3 regions of the Cupriavidus sp. 01L415 genome follow, and region 1 is predicted to be linked to each of the others. Evidence: predicted binding sites of a transcription regulator. Region 1 holds the regulator's gene; each other region holds the start of a gene.
The links. The regulator sigma-54, encoded in region 1, starts transcription at its own class of promoters, with help from an activator protein. The targets are predictions, from matches to a motif close to TGGCANGNAANCTGCTTT.
Positions count from the first base shown of each region.

Region 2: the regulator sigma-54 is predicted to act here: its motif matches at 1,631-1,648, upstream of AC1DOX_RS03960 (pilin).
Region 3: the regulator sigma-54 is predicted to act here: its motif matches at 1,306-1,323, upstream of AC1DOX_RS17865 (ammonium transporter).

Region 1 covers NZ_JBFTSP010000001.1:67,180-70,453, reverse strand. The annotation lists gene hpf (ribosome hibernation-promoting factor, HPF/YfiA family) at 72-425, opposite strand; gene AC1DOX_RS00275 (RNA polymerase factor sigma-54) at 476-1,960, opposite strand; gene lptB (LPS export ABC transporter ATP-binding protein) at 2,084-2,875, opposite strand; gene lptA (lipopolysaccharide transport periplasmic protein LptA) at 2,920-3,274, opposite strand, start outside.
Region 2 covers NZ_JBFTSP010000001.1:858,694-861,967, reverse strand. The annotation lists gene mutS (DNA mismatch repair protein MutS) at 1-1,122, opposite strand, end outside; gene AC1DOX_RS03960 (pilin) at 1,708-2,181, shown strand; gene AC1DOX_RS03955 (inositol monophosphatase family protein) at 2,304-3,128, opposite strand.
Region 3 covers NZ_JBFTSP010000011.1:136,226-139,499, forward strand. The annotation lists gene AC1DOX_RS17855 (acyl-CoA thioesterase) at 1-270, opposite strand, end outside; gene AC1DOX_RS17860 (HU family DNA-binding protein) at 450-731, opposite strand; gene AC1DOX_RS17865 (ammonium transporter) at 1,356-2,558, shown strand; gene AC1DOX_RS17870 (mechanosensitive ion channel family protein) at 2,772-3,274, shown strand, end outside.

The DNA.
Region 1 (3,274 bases):
GCGCTGATTGCGCGGCTTGATCTCTTCTTTTCAGTCCTCTTCAAGGCAACCCGAATGGGATGCCGGCAAGGCTATTGCTGCTGTAGTTGCGCTTCAGCCATCTGGTACTTGACTGCTTCGCGATCGTGGCCTTGTACGCGGTCCTTGTAGCGGATCACTTGCCGGTCGAGCTTGTCGACCAGAGCGTCGATCGCCGCATACAGGTCTTCATGATGTGCTTCAACGAAGATGTCCTTGCCCTTGAGATGCAGATTGATTTCCGCGTACTGACGCCGGTCCTTTTCCTTATGGTTATCCACCGATAGCAGCACACTAACGCCAATGACTTGATCGAAATGCCTGACGATACGCTCCAGTTTCGTTTCCACATACTCACGCAGCGGCGGCGTGATGTCGAGGTGGTGTCCACTGATCTTGAAGTTCATAGCGCTTCTCCTTCTGAAAGAGCCGCACCAGGCAGGCGGTTGCGGCTCGGCTACAAAGTCTTGCGGAGATTGACTGCTGGGATCTTGAGCGCTTCGCGGTATTTGGCCACCGTGCGGCGTGCAACCACAAAGCCTTGCTCGCCAAGCAGTTCGGCGATCCGGCTGTCGGAAAGAGGATTCCTGGGGTCTTCGGCTCCTATCAGTTGCTTGATCAGCGCGCGGATTGCCGTGGATGAGGCCGCGCCGCCCGTCTCCGTGGAGACGTGGCTGCCAAAGAAGTACTTCAGTTCGAAAGTACCCATTGGCGTGGCCATGTATTTATTCGTCGTGACCCGGGAAATGGTTGACTCATGTAAACCCAGTGTATCGGCAATCTCCCTCAAAACCAAGGGGCGCATCGCGATTTCGCCGTGCGTGAAAAAGTTCTTTTGACGCTCCACAATCGCCTGCGCCACGCGCAGGATCGTGTCGAATCGCTGCTGGATGTTCTTGATGAGCCACCGCGCCTCCTGCAGTTTTTGTTGCAGCCCAGCAGTGCCCGATTCCCCTTTTGCACCGCGCAAAATCTGCGCATACATGTCGTTGATGCGCAGGCGTGGCATGACGTCGGGATTGAGCTGCGCGATCCATCCACCACCAGTCTTGCGCACGAACACATCGGGCACGACAAAGTCCGCTTCCGGGCGGCTGTATGCATGACCGGGGTAGGGCGCGAGCGAGCGAATCAGATCGTGCGCTGCCTTCAATGCTATTTCGTCCACCTGCAGCGCTTTCTTGAGTCGCGTGTAGTCACGGACGGCCAGCAGTTCCAGATGATGGTTGACGATGGACAGCGCCAGTTCACGCTGCGGATGCTGCAGTCGGCGCAATTGCAGGGCCAGGCATTCCGCGGCATTGCGCGCGCCCACGCCGGGCGGGTCGAAGCTCTGCAGCAGCGTCAGTATCGCGTGGACTTCGTCGATCTCGAACTCCAGTTCCTCGGGGAGTTCGGTGCAGATTTCCTCGAGCGACGCGCTCAGGTAGCCGTCGTCGTCCAGCGATTCGATCAGGAAGATGGCCAGGCCCTTGTCGCGCGTCGAAATCTTGAGCGGCGCAAGCTGTTCCATCAGGTATTCGCGCAGCGTCGGTTCGGCATCGCGCAACTGCATCGGCGTCTTTTCGTCCTCGTCGCCCTGGGGGCGGCGGGCAAAGTCATCGAGGCTCCAGTCGTTGCCGTAGTCCTCGCCGGAGTTGTCGCTATAGTTGTCTTCGTCGCCACCGGACGCGCCTTCCGCGCGGTCCTCGCCGTTGCCACCCTGCTGCTCGGCAGGGGCCGGCGCGGGCGCGCTCTGGAGGTTGACAGAGCCGTCCGCGGCCACGCGCAGCGGGCTCTCGATCCAGTCGTTTTCGCGTTCCAGCAGAGGGTTCTCGGTCAGCGCCTGCTCCACTTCCTGCTGCAGTTCCAGCGTCGAGAGTTGCAACAGCCGGATGGACTGCTGCAGCTGCGGAGTCAGGGCAAGGTGCTGGGAGAGGCGAAGCTGAAGCGACGGTTTCATAGCGACCTATTCTATGCGCATCTTTCCGTTGTTGGAACGGAAATTGCTATCGCCTATCGCTTTTGCTTCGTGATCGCCAACCACTGTCGGCGAGCGGTCCGCGCGGGGTGCGCGGCCGGGGCATCACATGCGGAAATTCTCGCCCAGGTACACGCGCCGCACGGACTCGTTGGCGATGATTTCCTCGGGCATGCCGGCGGCCAGCACGGTGCCTTCGCTGATGATGTACGCGTGGTCGCAGATCCCCAGCGTCTCCCGCACGTTGTGGTCCGTGATCAGCACGCCGATGTTGCGCGCCTTGAGGAAGCTGACGATGCGCTGGATTTCGCCCACGGCAATCGGGTCCACGCCGGCGAACGGCTCGTCCAGCAGGATGAAGCGCGGCGACGAGGCCAGCGCGCGCGCGATTTCCACCCGGCGACGCTCGCCGCCGGACAGCGACAGCGCCGGGTTGTTGCGCAGGTGGGCAATCTGCAAGTCGTCCAGCAGCGCATCCAGGCGGCGGTCCAGCTCCGCCTTGGATAGCGGCTTGCCGTTTTCCACCTGCAGCTCCAGCACGGCGCGGATGTTTTCCTCGACGTTGAGCTTGCGGAAGACCGACGCCTCCTGCGGCAGGTATGACAGGCCCATGCGCGCGCGCTCATGGATCGCCAGGCCGCTGATGTGCTGGTCGTCCAGCACGATGTCGCCTTCGTCCAGCGCCACCAGGCCCACGATCATGTAGAACGATGTGGTCTTGCCCGCGCCGTTGGGGCCCAGCAGGCCGACCACCTCGCCGCTCTTCACGTCCAGCGAGACGTCCTTGACCACGGTGCGCGAGCCGTAGCGCTTCTTCAGGTGGCGCACGACGAGGGTGCTGCTGTCGGTGCGGACGGCGGAAGCGTCGGGGGTGGCGAGCGTGGCGGTATCGTTCATCTCAGGCAATCATGCAGTGCGTGACGCTGCGGGCAGCGTGTCGTTCAGGGCTTGGCGGGCGCGGGCGCCGGCTTCAGTTCGAGGGGCGGGGCGGCAGGGCCGCTGGCCTGGTCCGCACGCGGCGACAGCACGGCGCGCACGCGGCCGGACGGATTGCCGGTGGACGTATTGTTGTCGCCGCCGGTGGCCGTATACAGCTCGTTGCGGCTGTCGTAGGTGATGACGGCCCCGCGGATCTCGTCGATGATCTTCGCGCCGGTGCCGGCCACGCGCGCCGCGCGGGCATGGCCGATCAGCTTGTTGATCTCGGCCTTGCCGTCGTATTCGATGCGGTCGCCCCAGCCGTCGATGTACTCGTCCACGCCATCGCGCTTCTGGCGGATATAGGCCTGCCGGCCC
Region 2 (3,274 bases), 790 kb from region 1:
CAGCGTGACATTGGCGTTGACGTCGGGCAGCGCGCGCAAGGTGTCGCGCAGCGAGGACAGGTCGCGCGGGCGTGCCGATAGCAGCGCCAGCCGCGAGGTGATGCGCTCCACGTCAGACAGCCGGCGCAGCGTGGCCCGCAGCGCGTCCGGGCTTTGTGCGATCAGCACGCCGATGGCCTGCTGGCGTGCCTGCGGCAGCGCGGGGTCGCGCAGCGGGTGATGGAGCCAGTGACGCAGCGCGCGGCTACCCATTGCCGTGGCGCAGGTGTCGAGTAGCGAGAACAGCGTGGGCGATTCGCCGCCGCGCAGCGTTTCGGTCAGCTCCAGGTTGCGGCGCGTGGCCGAGTCGAGCCCGACGAATTCAGACTCGCGCTCCACCGTAACGCCCTGCACGTGCCGCAGGGACTGGCCCTGTGTGGAAGCGGCATAGTTCAGCAGCGCACCCGCCGCGCCGAGCGCGGCGCCCAGCCCCGCGCAGCCGAAGGGCTCCAGGCTGGCCACGCCGATCTGTTCGCGCAGGCGGCGCGTGCCGGCGTCCTGGTCGAAATGCCACTCCGGCAGTCGCGTGCGTGCGCAAGCCAGCGCGGGCAGGTCGATGCCGTCCGCATGCAGCAATTCGGCGGGCCGGATCCGTTCGAGTTCACGGCCCAGCTGGGCGGCTTCGCACTCCATCAGCCGCAGTTCGCCGCTGGCCAGGTTGAGCCAGGCCAGGCCGGTCTTGCTGACGCCGCCGCGCGTGGTCTGCTGGTGTACGGCCATCAGGAAGGTGTCGACCTTGTCTGGCAGCAGCGCGGCGTCGGTCAACGTGCCGGGCGTGACGATGCGTACGACCTTGCGCTCGACCGGCCCCTTGCTGGTCGCCGGATCGCCGATCTGTTCGCAGATCGCCACGGACTCGCCGAGCTTGACCAGCTTGGCGAGGTACTGGTCCACCGAATGAAACGGAATGCCGGCCATGCGGATCGGCACGCCGCCCGACTGCCCGCGCGAGGTCAGCGTGATGTCGAGCAACCTTGCCGCTTTTTCCGCGTCGTCGTGGAACAGTTCGTAGAAGTCACCCATCCGGTAGAACAACAGCGTGTCGGGGTGATCGGCCTTGATGCGAAGGTACTGCTGCATCATGGGCGTGTGCTTCTCCGGCGCGCCGCGCCGGGTATCGGAGCCCTTGGGCGCAGGTTGCGGCGCGTCCGTCACGTCATGGGCGGCCGCGGCTGCGCTGTCGTCATGGGTGGCGTCGGTGGGGTCGCCTTGGGTGGAAAGGGCTTCTACGGACATGCATTCCTCTCGGGCGGCCGCTGCCCGGGCCGCCGGTATATCGGTTGCCGCCAGCGGGGTGTGTCACCCCGCCGCGGCGCAAAGCGGCATTTTACTGCCAGCCTGGCCGTCCTCCTGCGCTACGTTCTCAATTTTCGCTCGGATACATCTCATCGAGGCACGTCGAGTATGGGCCGACTGTACGGCCCTTGGCCGGATCTCGTCCGGTGCCCGATTCTCAAAGTGAAAGCGCAGAAGCGACGAGATTTGTCAGTGCCCGGGTCCCGTGGCTGCAACTTTGTCAGCCGGGCCACTGCCGAAGTGACGAATCGACCAAAAAATGTCACTTATTGGCACTTCCGTGCCGTTTTTGGGCTGGCACGTCATTTGGATAGGAGAGGGGGGAGCGCAGGAGAGGCACCGGCAGGTGCGATACAACAAAACGGGGCGCCGATGACAACAAGACGGACGGAACTGCAACGCGCGCTGCGCGCGGGCTTTACGCTGATCGAGGTGATGATCGTGGTGGCGATCATTGGCATCCTGGCGGCGCTGGCCATCCCGCAGTATCAGGACTACGTGGTCAAGTCGCAGATCTCGCGGGCGCTCTGGGAGGCCTCGGCGTACAAGATTCCGGTGGAAGAGCGCATGCACAACGGGGTGTTCGCGTTTCCGGATCCCGCGGGTACGCTGGGCTATATACGGTCGTCGCTGACCAGCACGCCGAATACGTTTACGTTCAACGCCGACGGGTCGGGCGCTATCGTTGTCCTGCTGAATGGCGACGTGCATCCGGCCGTCACCGGTACGCGGATAACGGTGGGGCGCCGGGCCACTGGCGACTGGACGTGCGCGGTACGAGGTGGTAGCGCCGATTTCAAGCCATCGTTGCTGCCGCAAGGCTGCACGCTCGACACCGGCAGCTAAGACGCACAATGAACGGCGCGTGCAGGCGCGGAGCTTGTAGAAATGGCTCTCGCCAATGAAAACAGGCGCCAATGGCGCCTGTTTCGCGTGGCTGGCTGGCGGGTGTGCCAGCGATCCGATTATCAGATCCTGGTGGCCGGCTTGGTGTTGTCGAGCGAGTAGGGCGACAGCAGGCGCACCATCTGCGCGAAGGCCTTCGGATTGCCCGCCAGCACTTCGCCTTGCTCCATCTGGCGGGCCTCGCCAGCGTAGTTGCCGACCAGGCCGCCGGCCTCGGTGATCAGCAGCATGCCGGCGCCCATGTCCCACGGCTTCAGGCCGCGTTCGAAGAAACCATCCAGGCGGCCGCAGGCTACGTAGGCCAAGTCCAGCGCGGCGGCGCCCGGACGGCGCAGGCCTGCACAGCTGCGCGTCATCAGCGCAAACATTTCCAGGTATTCCTCCACGCCCTCCAGGTCGCGGAACGGGAAGCCGGTGCCGATCAGGCAATCGGCCAGCTTGTCGCGGCGGGTCACGCGGATACGGCGGTTGTTCAGGAACGCGCCGGCGCCCTTGCTGGCGGTGAACAGTTCGTCACGGGTGGGGTCGTAGACCACGGCTTGCGCCGGCACGCCCTTGTGCAACTGGGCGATGGAAACCGCGTACTGGGGAAAACCGTGGATGAAATTGGTGGTGCCGTCGAGCGGGTCGATGACCCAGGTGTACTCGTGCTCGGCATCGTCCTCGGTCCAGGACTGGCCGGACTCTTCCGCTAGAATGGCGTGCTCGGGGTAGGCGGTGCGGATGATCTCGATGATCGCCGCTTCCGCTGCACGATCGACTTCGGTCACGAAATCGTTGTGTTGTTTGCGCGAAACGCGCACCAGATCGACGTCGATGGACGCACGGTTGATGATGGAACCCGCCTTGCGGGCCGCCTTGACGGCGATATTGAGCATCGGATGCATGAATCTCTCCAGGCGGCAGGGCGGGGGCGGCGCGCGGCAACGATCGCCAGACAATGGCGAATGCGCGCGGACAAGCCCCGATCCGGCCGAACAACACAACGAATTGTAGAAGAACGAGGGGCGTCGCCAAGTTGCCGCACAAGGCA
Region 3 (3,274 bases), on a different contig from region 1:
CACCTTGATGCCGATTTCCATCGAGCTGCGTCCCGTGTAGTTGACGGCCGCGAGGAATGTCACCAGTTCGCCCACATGAATCGGCTGTCGGAACACCACCTGGTCGACGGACAGCGTGACGACATAACGGCCGGCATAGCGGCTGGCGCAGGCATAGGCCACCATATCCAGATATTTGAGAATGGTGCCCCCGTGCACATTGCCGGAGAAATTGGCCATGTCCGGCGTCATCAGCACGGTCATGGAAAGCTGGTGGGATAAATCGTTCATCGCAGAAAATCCAGAATCGAGCCTAAGGCGCGGGCAGTGTAACCCGGCAGGCGTTGCGATGAAAGATTCACGGCGGTTCTGCCGCGCGGCAAAATCCCAAAATGGGACGGCCTGGATTTGACGGGCAAAAGAAAAGCGGCCCGGGAGGCCGCTTTCTCTACTTCGCAGACGCGATGCGCTTACTTCTTCTTGTTCACGGCGTCCTTGAAGCCCTGGCCGGCGGAGAACTTCACCGTCTTGGCGGCCGGGATCTTGATCGTTTCGCCGGTGCGCGGATTGCGGCCGGTACGGGCAGCACGCTTGCCCGAGCTGAAGCTACCAAAGCCTACCAGCGTGACCGAATCCCCCTTGGCCACTGCCTTCTTGATGCTGTCCAGCGCAGCGTTCAGCGCGCGCTCGGCGGCGGCGTTACTGAGTTCTGCTTCCGCGGCGATGGCTGATACCAGTTCACCTTTATTCATGGCTGATTTCCCTTGTTGGTCGTCGTCACCGGACTTTTGCCAGGTGGCAAAAGTCCGATCGGCGCAGTCTAATCTGCCCTTCGCGCGTTGGGCAATCCCCAGTGGCACCGACGCAACGAAAACTGCCGGAAATCCTTCCCTGGCAAGACTTAGCGGGGGTTTTACCCCTCTTTTCCACGGATGGCACCGTCACTTTTCTGACCGTTTACGTATCGGACGGCGCACATCATTAAACTGTCGTATTACGCACTTTTGGCGGGAATTCCGGGCGGCCATGACCGGCATCGCGGGCAGGCCCGCTGCCCGGCGTTGCTCGATTTCGGTGCAACGCACCGTTTCGGCACATGAAGCGGTCGGCTCATGCGTCGTTTTGGCGCATGGAAAGGCAGCTGGCTGCCAGATATCCCATCGCTGACGATGCCAGCTCACCTCGAAAAGTGTCACCCGTGCACCAAAAGCATCGATCCGCCACCGCAGCCTTGAGGCCCGATTAGGCGGAGTTGACGCGAGATACCCCATACGAGTGCATTTCGCACCGGGATTGCGCCGGCCACCTCGATTTTCCGCCCCGTTCTGGAACGCTTTTTGCATACCCATGCTCCCATTTTGAGCATTGGGGTGGCAATGGATAACTGGAAGACTGGCACGGATGCGATGTTCATCCTGCTTGGCGCAATCATGGTGCTTGCCATGCATGCAGGCTTTGCATTCCTGGAACTCGGCACCGTCCGAAAAAAGAATCAGGTCAATGCCCTCGTCAAAATCCTTGTCGATTTTGCCGTTTCAACCATTGCGTACTTTTTTGTCGGTTATACCGTCGCGTACGGTGTCCAGTTCATGTCCGGCGCGGATGTATTGGCGCAAAAGAGCGGATACGAATTGGTGAAGTTCTTCTTCCTCGCCACATTTGCCGCTGCCATCCCCGCCATTATCTCGGGAGGCATCGCCGAGCGATCCCGCTTCAATCCGCAATTGGCTGCCACTTTCGTGCTGGTCGGGCTGGTCTACCCGTTCTTCGAAGGCATCGCGTGGAACAACCGCTTTGGCATCCAGGACTGGATCGCCTCGGTGGCCGGGGCTCCCTTCCACGACTTCGCGGGATCCGTGGTCGTTCACGCCGTGGGAGGCTGGATCGCCCTGCCCGCAGTGCTGTTGCTGGGCGCTCGCCGGGGCCGCTACCAGAAGGACGGCCGCATCAGCGCCCACCCGCCCTCGAACATCCCTTTCTTGGCGCTCGGCGCCTGGGTGCTGGCGGTGGGCTGGTTCGGCTTCAATGTCATGAGCGCCCAAACCGTCGACAAGATCAGTGGTCTGGTGGCGATCAATTCCCTGATGGCGATGGCGGGCGGCACGCTGGCCGCGTGGTGGGCGGGCCGCAATGACCCCGGCTTTGCCTATAACGGCCCGCTGGCCGGCCTGGTGGCCGTTTGCGCCGGCTCCGACCTGATGCACCCTCTCGGGGCGCTGATTACCGGCGCGGTGGCCGGCGTATTGTTCGTGCATCTGTTTACACTGGCCCAGAACCGATGGCATATCGATGACGTACTTGGTGTGTGGCCGCTGCACGGCCTGTGTGGCGCCTGGGGCGGCATCGCCGCCGGCATCTTCGGCGCCCATGCGATGGGGGGCGTCGGTGGCGTGTCACTGGTCGCCCAGCTGATTGGCACGGCCATGGGGATCGTGATCGCGGTGGTCGGTGGGACGATCGTCTATGGCACGCTGAAGAAATTCGTCGGCATCCGGCTGGATGCGGAGGCGGAATTCAATGGTGCCGACCTGACCCTGCACCGCATCTCCGCCACGCCGGAGCGCGAAACCAACTGGTAATCGCAATCCACGCATTTTTGTCAGCAAAGGCGGCCGGACATGTTCCGGCCGCTTTACTTTGTATTGACAATTATTGACTTGAACTTTCTCTGCGGCGCGCCCAATAATGCCCTTGCTCGCCTCTACGCTTGGCAAGGCGTTTCCCGCTGTCCTGGCACCATCGCTTTCTCCGCTGTCTGGTTTTACCTGCCCGTCAAAACAGGAGCGTGCCCCATGGATTCCAACTCGCTGCAGAGCTTCCGCGACCTCGTCGTCGGCTATGCCACCGTCTTCGGCGTCAAGATCCTTGCCGCGCTGGCGTTCTGGGTCGTCGGCCGCTGGCTGATCCACTTTGTCGTCAGGCTGGTTCAGAACTCACTGTCCAAGCAGAAGGTCGACCCTACGCTGCTGCGCTACGTCGGATCGATCGTCACCGTCACGCTGAATGTGGTGCTGGTGATTGGCATCCTCGGGTATTTCGGCATCCAGACCACCACGTTCGCGGCATTGATCGCGGCGGCCGGCGTGGCCATTGGCATGGCCTGGTCCGGCCTGATGTCGAATTTCGCGGCCGGGGCATTCCTGGTCGTGCTGCGGCCGTTCAAGGTGGGAGATTTCGTGACGGTGGGCGGCGTGACCGGCACGGTCAAGGAGATTGGCCTGTTCGCCACGACGCTCGACACGCCGGACAATGTGCTGACCGTGGTCGGCAACAACAAGATCTTTTCCGACACCAT